DNA from 3 places in the Megasphaera sp. ASD88 genome. Region 2 is predicted to be linked to each of the others. Evidence: riboswitches for the same ligand, from Rfam matches in the RefSeq annotation. Region 2 holds a riboswitch; each other region holds the start of a gene.
What was found. Region 2 has a riboswitch for ZMP and ZTP ahead of CJ260_RS02135 (OFA family MFS transporter). Riboswitches for the same ligand answer to the same signal wherever they lie in the genome.

Region 1 (3,406 bases), on a different contig from region 2:
CGCAGCAGCTCTCGGCGAACTGCGTAAGGAAATGGCCCGCCGCATGAACATGATCGACGAAAGCAAATTCGCCTTCACCTGGGTCGTTGATTTCCCCATGTTCGAATACAGCGAAGAAGAAAAACGCTACGTCGCCATGCATCATCCGTTCACGGCTATCCGCGACGAAGACCTGGATAAACTGGAAACAGACCCGGCTCACGTCTATGCCAAGGCATACGACCTCGTTCTCAACGGCGTCGAACTGGGCGGCGGTTCCCTCCGTATTTACCAGCCTGATTTGCAACAGCGCGTATTTAAGGCTATCGGCCTTACGCCAGAAGAAGCGGAACAGAAATTCGGCTTCCTGCTCCGGGCCTTCGAATACGGTGCTCCTCCTCATGGAGGCTTGGCTTTCGGCCTGGACCGCATGATCATGCTCATGCTCAAACGCAAGTCCATCCGCGACGTCATCGCCTTCCCGAAGACGCAGAACGCTATCGACCCTATGAGCGAAGCTCCGTCGGAAGTTACGAAAAAACAACTTCACGAACTTCACATTCAGGTAGAAGAAGAACTCGTCAAGAAATAAAAGTCGCATTACAGAAAAAGGTATCGGCATGGCCGGTACCTTTTTTATCAGATAGAAAGGAAGTTGAGCAACGTGAAACTGCAATATGTAAAAGCAGACCCCAGCGGTAATACGACCTTATTTGTGCTGAGCGATGTCGCGCCGGAACAGCGTAGCTTCTTGGCAGCAAAGCTCCTGAAAGATAAGGGCGTCGACGCCGAGCAGGTCGCGTATTTATCCATGACGGAAGGCCAGCCGCTACGCGTCGACATGATGGGCGGCGAATTCTGCGGCAACGCGTCCCGCTCCGCTGCGGCCTATGCCTTGCAGCTGGCCGGTGGAGATAGGGGCGAATATGCCGTGTCCTGTTCGGGCTGCGAAGGCATTCTCCAGGCCCAGGCGAAAAAGCGCCCCGACGGGGCCTACGACGCCTATATCGAAATGCCCCTGCCCTTGTCTGTCGAAGCAGTTCTTCTCGACGTAGGCGGCATGCCGAGCCGCTTTTTCCGCGTCGAGCTGCCGGGCATCGTTCATTTCGTCCACTTTGCCTCTGGAGCGGAAATGGAATACAAGGACATGTTTTGGACGGCCTTGCAGGACTATGCGTCGGACGAACAGCTGGACGCGTTCGGCCTCGTCCTCTTTGACCCGGCCCATCTGCATATGGTCCCCGCCGTATACGTGACGGAGACGGATACGCTGTACTGGGAACAGAGCTGCGGCTCAGGCTCGGCGGCTGTAGCGGCGGCCCTGGCCTGCGTAGGCAAAAAGAACGTGTCCTGCACGATTCAGCAGCCTGGCGGCGCGATTGCCATCGCCGCGGCCGTAGAAGGAGAAGACAAGGAGCTGCGCAGCATTTTTATCGGCGGCCCCGTATCCTTCGGCGACGTACAGGAAATCGACATATAATCATACTGCTATGGCCTGTAAGCCGGTTCTCTGTGAACCGGCTTCTTTTCGTACTAGCTGACATGGGCCAGGTGATTTCCCCTTTTTTTGATTTTTGTGGAGCCAGGCTGTATCCAGCGGAGAAGGGGCAAATGTCATTGACAGTATACGGAGAATTCTTGTATAATAAGTCCATAATCATGTGACTGACGGAAGTGGAATCAACCACGGGGAGCATGATTGACGCGAAGCCGACCGTCTGGGCAACATTTCCAGAAGTGTCGGTATTTTTTTATGCTACGAACAGGAGTGACGCAAATCATGGCACAGGTATTAAGCGATATTGAAATTGCACAGCAGACCGCGCTGGAACCGATCGTAAAGATTGCGGAAAAAGTCGGATTAACTGACGATGATTTGGAATTATACGGTAAATATAAGGCAAAGATTTCCTTTGACGCTATCAAGCGCCTTTCGAAAAACGAAGACGGCAAGCTTGTCCTCGTCACGGCTATTACGCCGACGCCGGCCGGCGAAGGCAAGACGCTGACGACGATCGGCCTCGCCCAGGCGCTGAACTACATGGGGCATAAGGCCGTCGTCGCCCTTCGCGAACCTTCCCTTGGCCCCGTATTCGGCATTAAGGGCGGCGCTGCCGGCGGCGGCTACTCGCAGGTACTGCCGATGGAAGATATTAATCTCCATTTTACAGGCGACATGCACGCTATTACGGCGGCCAACAATCTTCTGGCCGCTGCCATCGACAACCACGTTCATCAGGGCAACGCCCTGCGCATCGACGTGCGCCGCGTCATCTGGAAGCGCGTCATGGACATGAACGACCGGGCCCTGCGCAACATCGTCGTCGGCATGGGCGGCAAGGTCTGCGGATTCCCGCGGGAAGACCACTTCATGATTACCGTTGCCTCGGAAATCATGGCGGCCCTGTGCCTGGCCAGCGACCTCATGGACTTGAAGAAGCGCATGGGTGACATCACCGTAGCTTATGACTTGGACGGCAACCTCGTGACGGCCCGCCAGCTCGGCGTCGAAGGCGCAATGGCTATCCTCATGAAGGACGCCATCAAGCCGAACCTCGTCCAGACGATCGAGCACACGCCGGCCCTCGTACACGGCGGCCCCTTCGCCAACATCGCGCATGGCTGCAACTCTGTCGTCGCTACGAAGCTGGCCCTCAAGATGGGCGAGATCGCCGTTACGGAAGCCGGTTTCGGCGCAGACCTCGGCGCGGAAAAATTCATGGACATTAAGTGCCGTTTCGCCGGCATTAAACCGAACGCCGTCGTCGTCGTCGCAACAGTCCGGGCTCTTAAAATGCACGGCGGCGTAGACAAGAAGAACTTGCAGGAAGAAAATATCGAAGCCTTGAAGAAGGGCTTTGCCAATTTGGCTAAGCACGTGGAAAATATGCGTACCTACGACGTTCCCGTCGTCGTCGGCATCAATAAATTTGCTACCGATACGGATGCGGAAATCGCGACGCTCCGCCAGCTCTGCGCCGATTACGGCGTCGACGCAGCCCTCAATAACTGCTGGGCCGAAGGCGGCAAGGGCGGCGTAGAATTGGGAGAAGAGGTACTGCAGCTCATCGCCCAGCCGCAGACGCCGTACAAGCCGCTGTACGACGTAAACGACACCATCGCCCAGAAGATGGAAACGATCGTCAAAAAGATTTACGGCGGCGCAGGCGTCGTCTTTGAAAGCAAAGCGCAGAAACAGGTGGCCGAGCTGGAAAAATTCGGCCTCGACAAGATGCCTCTCTGCGTAGCGAAGACGCAGTATTCCTTGTCCGACGATCCGTCTCTCCTCGGCGCGCCGAAGGACTTCACCGTTACCGTCAAGGACGTGCGCGTCTGCACCGGTGCAGGCTTTATCGTCTGCCAGACTGGCGACATTATGACGATGCCGGGCTTGCCGAAGGTTCCTGCTGCTAATAGAATGGATATC
Region 2 (3,406 bases):
GTACTGCGAGGTAGGGGACTTGCTGGAAAAAACGGAATAGAGAAATAAAAAAAATCGCGGCCATTCAACACTGTAAATGGTCGCGGCTTTTTGTTTATTCGTCTTGAATTATAATATCCCCGCCATCTATAAGGGACAACAATGTATGCATCATCGCTGGATGATTTTTTTGTTCTATGATAAAACAACAGAATACCATGAGTATCAAAAACGGGATGTACATATGAAGAGCCGATAACGCGCAAATGAACATGCGGTGATCGGCTCTGTTATGTCGTGTTAGACGCAAGTACGCTGATTGCCAATTCTTATTTCTTGCATCTATATATCATAGAGAAGACCCTGATTTTTTATTGCAGAAATCTATTTGACAGACGCTTTTCTCGCCGACCAATAGGCGTCCTGACCAGTGATGCCGTGTCGCGTCTTGTATTTCAGGACGGCCATAACCAGCAGGGACGTGACGAAGAGGGCCGAGAAGACCTGCAGGGTGAGGGAGTAGCTGTTCGTCGTTTCCTTAATCCACGACAGAAGCAGGGGGCCGGCCACGCCGGCGGCCCCCCAGGCTGTGAGGATGCGGCCGTGGATAGCGCTCAGGGCCTTGGTGCCGAACAGGTCGCTGAGGTAGGCCGGCATACAGGAAAAACCGCCGCCGTAGCAGGTAATGATGAGCAGCACGACGATTTGAAAGCTGAAAGCGTTCGTTTCCGTCGACAGCTTGAAGAAGGCCAGGGCCTCGATGAAGAAGAAGAGGACGTACGTATTAGCCCGGCCGATATAATCCGATACGGTCGCCCAGGCGATGCGGCCGGCGCCGTTCAAAAAGCCGATGAGGCCGACCATGGACGCGGCAGCCATGGGCGACATGCCGACGACTTCCTGGGCCATCGGCGAGGCGACGGCCAGGAGGGCGATGCCGCAGGTGATATTGACGAAAAAGAGCCACCAAATCGTATAGAGCTGCCAGGTCTTCATGGCCTCTTTCAGGGAAAACTGCGGCATGGCATCGGCATAGACCGGGCCGGATGGCTTCGCCAGCTCTGTATCGGGACGGGGTATTTCGTCGTCCTTCGGCGGCGCTAAGTACAGGGACGAGGCTGTCATGACGACGAGATACACTGCGCCCAAGATGAGGAAGTTCGTCGCCAGGCCAAAATTAGCGACGAGAAGCTGCATCGCCGGACCGGCGATCATGCTGGCAAAGCCGAAGCCCATGATGGCCAGGCCTGTGGCAAAGCCGCGGTTGTCGGGAAACCATTTGACCAGGGTCGAGACAGGCGTAATATATCCCGTCCCCAGGCCGATGCCGCCGATGACGCCGTAAAACAGATACAGCATCGGCAGGCTGCGGAACTCCATGGCCGCCGCCGTGCCGAACATAGCCGAAACGAAAAATAAAGTCGACACGAGGCCCGACTTGCGGGGGCCGGCCTTTTGGACGAAGCTTCCCAGGCATCCGGCAGACAAACCTAAAAACAAGATAGCCAGCGAAAAGGTCCACGTCGTCTGCTGGAGCGTAAAGCCCATCGATTCCATAATGGGTTTGGTCAAGACGCTCCAGGCGTAGACGCTGCCGATGCAGATATGAATTCCCATGGCGGACAGGGCAATGAGCCAGCGATTTCTCTTCATGATATCGTCTCCTTTGACTTGTCCCGCCGCGGCAATACAAAAAGCCGGCCGGCTGGACAAAGAATAGATGTACTCTTGCCCAGACGGTCGGCGTGTATGTCACCGTGCAGTCCACGTGGTTATTCCACTTCATTCCGTCAGTCCTGCACTGTATAGGTACGTTGTTATGATATGATTATACGGATTTAGAGCATACCTGTCAAGAATTATGCAGATTTTTTCACAGCTGCCGCAGCCATGTCGGCCGTATCGGCGTCCGTTCCGTAAGCTGTTTCCTGCGCGGCTTGACCCTTAGCCTTGGCGTCCGCCGCAGCCTTGGCCTGCTCCATCTGCTGCCGGCCCAATTCGGTCAGCGTCTGACCTGCCGGGGCCTTGCGGATGATGTAGACGTTTTCCAGGGGCTTCAATACGGAAAAGCCGTATTTCATCAGGGCCTGGGCATCGCCGTAGCGGTCTTCCGAATTCATGATAGCCGCGATGACCGTCCGCCCGTTCTGAGTCGCCGAAACGACGAGGCACGGCCCGCCGGCATTCGTCGTGCCGGTTTTAATGCCGTTTGCTCCGGGGAACCCGCTAGTCAGGAATTCGTTCGTCGAAACGCAATGCTTATAGCTGCCGTCGACGTAGGGCATGTCAAAGGTACTGCGCTTGACGATATCCCGGAAGGCCGGCAGCTTCATGCCGTAAGCCCCAATTTTGGCCAGATCCCGGGCCGTCGAATAGTGATTGGCGTCGGGAAGGCCGTGGGGATTGACGAAATGCGTATGGGTCGCACCGAGAGCCGCCGCCTTCGCGTTCATTTTTGCGACGAAGGCATCTTCCGTCGGCTCAACCGTTTCCGCAATGGCCACGGCGGCATCGCAGCCCGACACGAGCATCATGCCCGTCAGGGCGTTGCGCAGGGTAATCTGGTCGCCCTGCTGCAGGCCGAGGACAGAGGCATCGCTTTCGACGCTCAGGGCCTTATCGGTAATGCGAATCGTCTTATCCATGATGCCTTGTCCGTTTTCCAAGGCGACGATACAGGTCATCATCTTCGTCGTACTGCCGGGATATCCTCTCAGGTCAGGCTGTTTGGCGTACAGCTCGTCGCCCGTATCGGCGTCCATGACGTAGGCGGCCTGAGCCGCTACTGCCGGCGATTCCGGATTTTCGGCGAAGGCTATGGAAGATAGGGCTACGCAGGCAGTCAGCGCAGCTAAGATTGTTTTCTTTAAAGACATGATACATGCCTCCCTTGAGCATAAACTTATAGATGATTACAACGGATTTTTAGCGGCCATTTTCGGCTTGCGCGGGTATTTGGCCGGACATTTCTTCGTCTTTTTGATATACAGGACGGCCCGCTTGTCATCCAGCCCCGGCAAATGGACGGGGCGGACTTCCGCCACCGCGCCGCCGAGGATGGACAGGGCCTTTTGGGCTTCGGCCAGCTCTTCCTCGTACTGGGCGCCTTTTAAGGAGATAAATATGCCTTGGCGAGCCGTATAGGGAAGGGCCCATTCGGCCAATATCTGCAGGCGGGCTACAGCCCGGCTGGTCACGATATCGAAGCGTTCCCTGTATTCCTCTTTGTGGGCCATTTCCTCGGCCCGGCCGTGCAGGAAGGAAGCCGGCAAGCCCATCTCTGCCGTCACGCCCTGTAAAAACGTCAGCCGCTTCTGCAGGGAATCGAAAAAGGTCACCTTCAAATCGGGCCGGTAGATGAGCAGGGGCAGGCCGGGAAAGCCGGCTCCCGTGCCGAGATCCAGGACGGAGGCCCCTTCGGGAAACC
Region 3 (3,406 bases), on a different contig from region 2:
GCGCAGGCGCCGATGCAGCGGCCGCAGCCCTTGCACAAATCTTCGTGAATATGGGCGATGTTGTCTTCGTATGTAATCGCGTCGGAACCGCATTCGGATGCGCAGCGGCGGCAGCCTTTGCACTTCTTGGCCTTGACAGCCGGCTTGCCCGACGAATGCTGTTCCATCTTACCAGCGCGGCTGCCGCAGCCCATGCCGATGTTTTTAACGGCGCCGCCGAAGCCGGTCATTTCATGGCCTTTAAAGTGAGCCAGGCTGATAAATACGTCGGCGTCCATAATAGCCCGGCCAATCTTGGCGTTCTGTACGTATTCGCCGTTTTTAACGGGAATTTCCACTTCGTCCGTGCCGCGCAGGCCGTCGCCGATGATGATCTGACAGCCCGTCGTAATTGTATTGTAGCCGTTCAGGTTGGCGCAGTCCAAATGTTCCAGGGCGTGCTTGCGGCTGCCGGGATACAATGTATTGCAGTCCGTCAGGAAGGGCTTGCCGCCTAATTCTTTAACCAAGTCGGCGACGGCTTTGACGTACTGCGGGCGAATCGATGCCAGACAGCCTAATTCGCCGAAATGCATTTTGATGGCGACGAATTTTCCTTCGAAGTCGATCGTTTCGATGCCGGCTTTCTTGCACAGCTTCTGCAGCTTCATCAGATTATTTGTACCTACTTTACAGCGAAAATCCGTAAAATATACTTTTGCTTTTTCCATAACCTACCTCCCGATAAACTCATTCTCATAAACATCTTCATTGTATCACATGAAGTACGCTCTAAGTCAAGAAAAAGAAGGCTGTAAAATAAGCGTCCCCAGAGGGGACGCTCTTGATATATCTTAGTGGTGGAACAACCGCAAGCCGGTCATCGCCATGGCAATATTGTATTTGTCGCACGTTTCGATGACGTTGTCGTCGCGGATGGAGCCGCCGGCCTGAGCGATGTAATCGACGCCGCTACGGTGGGCCCGTTCTACGTTGTCGCCAAAGGGGAAGAAGGCGTCGCTGCCCAGCGCTACGCCGTGAAGCTGACCGATCCAGGCCTTCTTTTCTTCTCTCGTAAGAGGTTCCGGCTGCTGGGTAAACAGATTCTGCCATACGCCGTCAGCCAGCACGTCTTCGTAGTCGTCGGAAATATATACGTCGATGGCGTTGTCCCGGTCCGGACGGCGCACGTCGTCGCGGAACGGCAGGGCCAATACCTTCGGATTCTGGCGAAGCCACCAGATATCGGCCTTGTTGCCGGCCAGGCGCGTGCAGTGAACGCGGGACTGCTGGCCTGCGCCGACGCCGATGGTCATGCCGTCCTTGACGTAACAGACCGAGTTGGACTGCGTATATTTCAGGGTAATCAGCGCTATGAGCAAGTCGCGCTGCGCCGCTTCGGGGATGTCCTTATTTTTCGTCGGGCGGTTCTGGAACAAGTCGGCCGTAATCTTGGCATTGTTGCGTTCCTGTTCAAAGGTAATGCCGTATACGTCCTTCGATTCGACAGGCTGAGGAACGTAATCGGCATTGATTTTCAGCACGCAGTAGTTGCCCTTTTTCTTCGTCTTGAGAATAGCCAGGGCTTCGTCCGTATATCCCGGAGCTACAACGCCGTCGGATACTTCCCGTTTCAGCAGCGTCGCCGTTTCGGCGTCGCAAATATCCGACAAGGCGACGAAGTCGCCGTAGGAGCTCATGCGGTCTGCACCGCGGGCACAGGCATAGGCCGAAGCGAGGGGAGATAATTTCAAGTCGTCTACATAATAGATTTTTTTCAGCGTATCGCTCATGTCGGTCGCGACGGCAGCGCCGGCCGGGCTGACGTGCTTAAAGGACGCCGCGGCGGGAAGGCCCGTCGCCTCCTTCAATTCCTTGACCAGCTGATAGCTGTTGAAGGCGTCGAGCAGATTGATGTAGCCCGGACGGCCGTTCATGACTTCAAAGGGCAGGTCGCTGCCGTCTTTCATGTATACTCTTGCCGATGATTGATTCGGATTGCAGCCGTATTTCAATTGCAATTCTTTCATTAGTATTACCTCCTGAAAATAAGAAATTTCCTGGCAAAAATAAAAATACCGACACTTCTGGAACCTTCGCCCAGACGGTCGGCTGTAATGAACCATGCTCCCCGTGGTAGCTCCACTTCCGTCAGTCACATGCTTCTGTTTCATTATACAAGGCGCAGCCGCCCTGTGTCAATGGGAAACAGACAAGGGCAGCGCCTTTTAGCGATACGCTCGCTCGGCTTATAATTTCGTCTTATAATAGGACTGGCTGGTATACAATGCCGCCACGGGATTATGGCCCGTCACGCGGTCCTTGACGACCAACGTCGTCGTCAGGGCCTCGGAATATTTGTAAAATAAGCTGTCGTGGCCGACGCACAAGCCCATGACGATATTCATATCCGTATGCTTGGCATTGAGCATCTTGGCCTGGAGGATGGGATTGCAGGCGTTGACGCCGACAGCATTGCATTTTTCGTCAATTCCCAGCTCTACCTTGGGAACAGCGCCGGCCTTGCAGGCCATACCGAAAACTTCGAAGCCGTGCTTGCGCAGAATCCCCGCCAGCATCCGCGTTTCCTGTATCAGGCCGACACAAGTCGCAATGCCGATTTTATGGAAATTCATGCGTTTGGCAAATTCAATAGTCTCCTGGACGCGGCACCACTTTAAATAGCCGTCGCATTCGACGCCAGCCGCCGTCTGCATGACCTGCTGATTGTCGTCCTGCTCATACAGTGCTAAGGCTTCTCGTTTCACGTCTTCATCCATGTGCGTCGTCACGCAGAAATCGGGATATTCCTTGTTCATGACGTTGCAGTTCACTACGCCGCAGTCGGCGCAGGAAAGAGTTCGTTCTGCCATTGTCTTCACAACCTTTCCGTTTACTATAATGATTTCATAATCAAATATAACAACATTCCGTTGAGGCACACCCAGGGAATCCAGGAGATAATCCCCATAAAATGCATGAAGCCCCTTCCCTTGCCGCCTTTATAAGCCAAGCCGGCCGCAAGGATGCCGACAAACAGGCTGACCAGATAATAGACGGCGCTCCACTCCACAGTATAAAAGAGAAAGGCCAGAAACGCCGGCGTGCCGACACTGCGCGCTATAGAACTGATGCGCAGCATAATCGGGTTTTGCAGCGCATAGGCCGGGTCCGCGCTGAGTTTGCAGTATTTATAATTCCAAAAATATAACAAGCCCGTTACCAATCCGCAAAGTATAAGCTGTATCATCGAACGACTCCTTTATATAATCCATCAGTCTGCGCTTCAGCGGCTGAGCGCGATCCGCTCCATATCTTCGGGGACGTACACGGCGCCGCCGTAATAGGCCTTCGCTTCTTCCGTATACAGCCCCTTCCGGCTGCTGCCGGTCTTTTCTTCCGTGTGGTACAGCACCAAACGCGCCGC

Region 1: another riboswitch for ZMP and ZTP. It lies ahead of CJ260_RS04870 (formate--tetrahydrofolate ligase); the one in region 2 lies ahead of CJ260_RS02135 (OFA family MFS transporter).
Region 3: another riboswitch for ZMP and ZTP. It lies ahead of CJ260_RS12020 (phosphoribosylaminoimidazolecarboxamide formyltransferase); the one in region 2 lies ahead of CJ260_RS02135 (OFA family MFS transporter).

The regions. Positions count from the first base shown of each region.
Region 1 covers NZ_NQXW01000005.1:68,009-71,414, reverse strand. Annotated here, with positions in the region: gene aspS (aspartate--tRNA ligase) at 1-571, shown strand, start outside; gene CJ260_RS04875 (hypothetical protein) at 644-1,459, shown strand; ZMP/ZTP riboswitch at 1,631-1,710, shown strand; gene CJ260_RS04870 (formate--tetrahydrofolate ligase) at 1,760-3,406, shown strand, end outside.
Region 2 covers NZ_NQXW01000002.1:70,331-73,736, reverse strand. Annotated here, with positions in the region: gene CJ260_RS02140 (helix-turn-helix domain-containing protein) at 1-40, shown strand, start outside; gene CJ260_RS02135 (OFA family MFS transporter) at 364-1,632, opposite strand; ZMP/ZTP riboswitch at 1,703-1,787, opposite strand; gene CJ260_RS02130 (D-alanyl-D-alanine carboxypeptidase family protein) at 1,839-2,855, opposite strand; gene rsmG (16S rRNA (guanine(527)-N(7))-methyltransferase RsmG) at 2,892-3,406, opposite strand, start outside.
Region 3 covers NZ_NQXW01000036.1:724-4,129, forward strand. Annotated here, with positions in the region: gene CJ260_RS12015 (DUF362 domain-containing protein) at 1-710, opposite strand, end outside; gene CJ260_RS12020 (phosphoribosylaminoimidazolecarboxamide formyltransferase) at 834-2,009, opposite strand; ZMP/ZTP riboswitch at 2,071-2,148, opposite strand; gene CJ260_RS12025 (DUF1847 domain-containing protein) at 2,229-2,852, opposite strand; gene CJ260_RS12030 (hypothetical protein) at 2,876-3,229, opposite strand; gene CJ260_RS12035 (MBL fold metallo-hydrolase) at 3,266-3,406, opposite strand, start outside.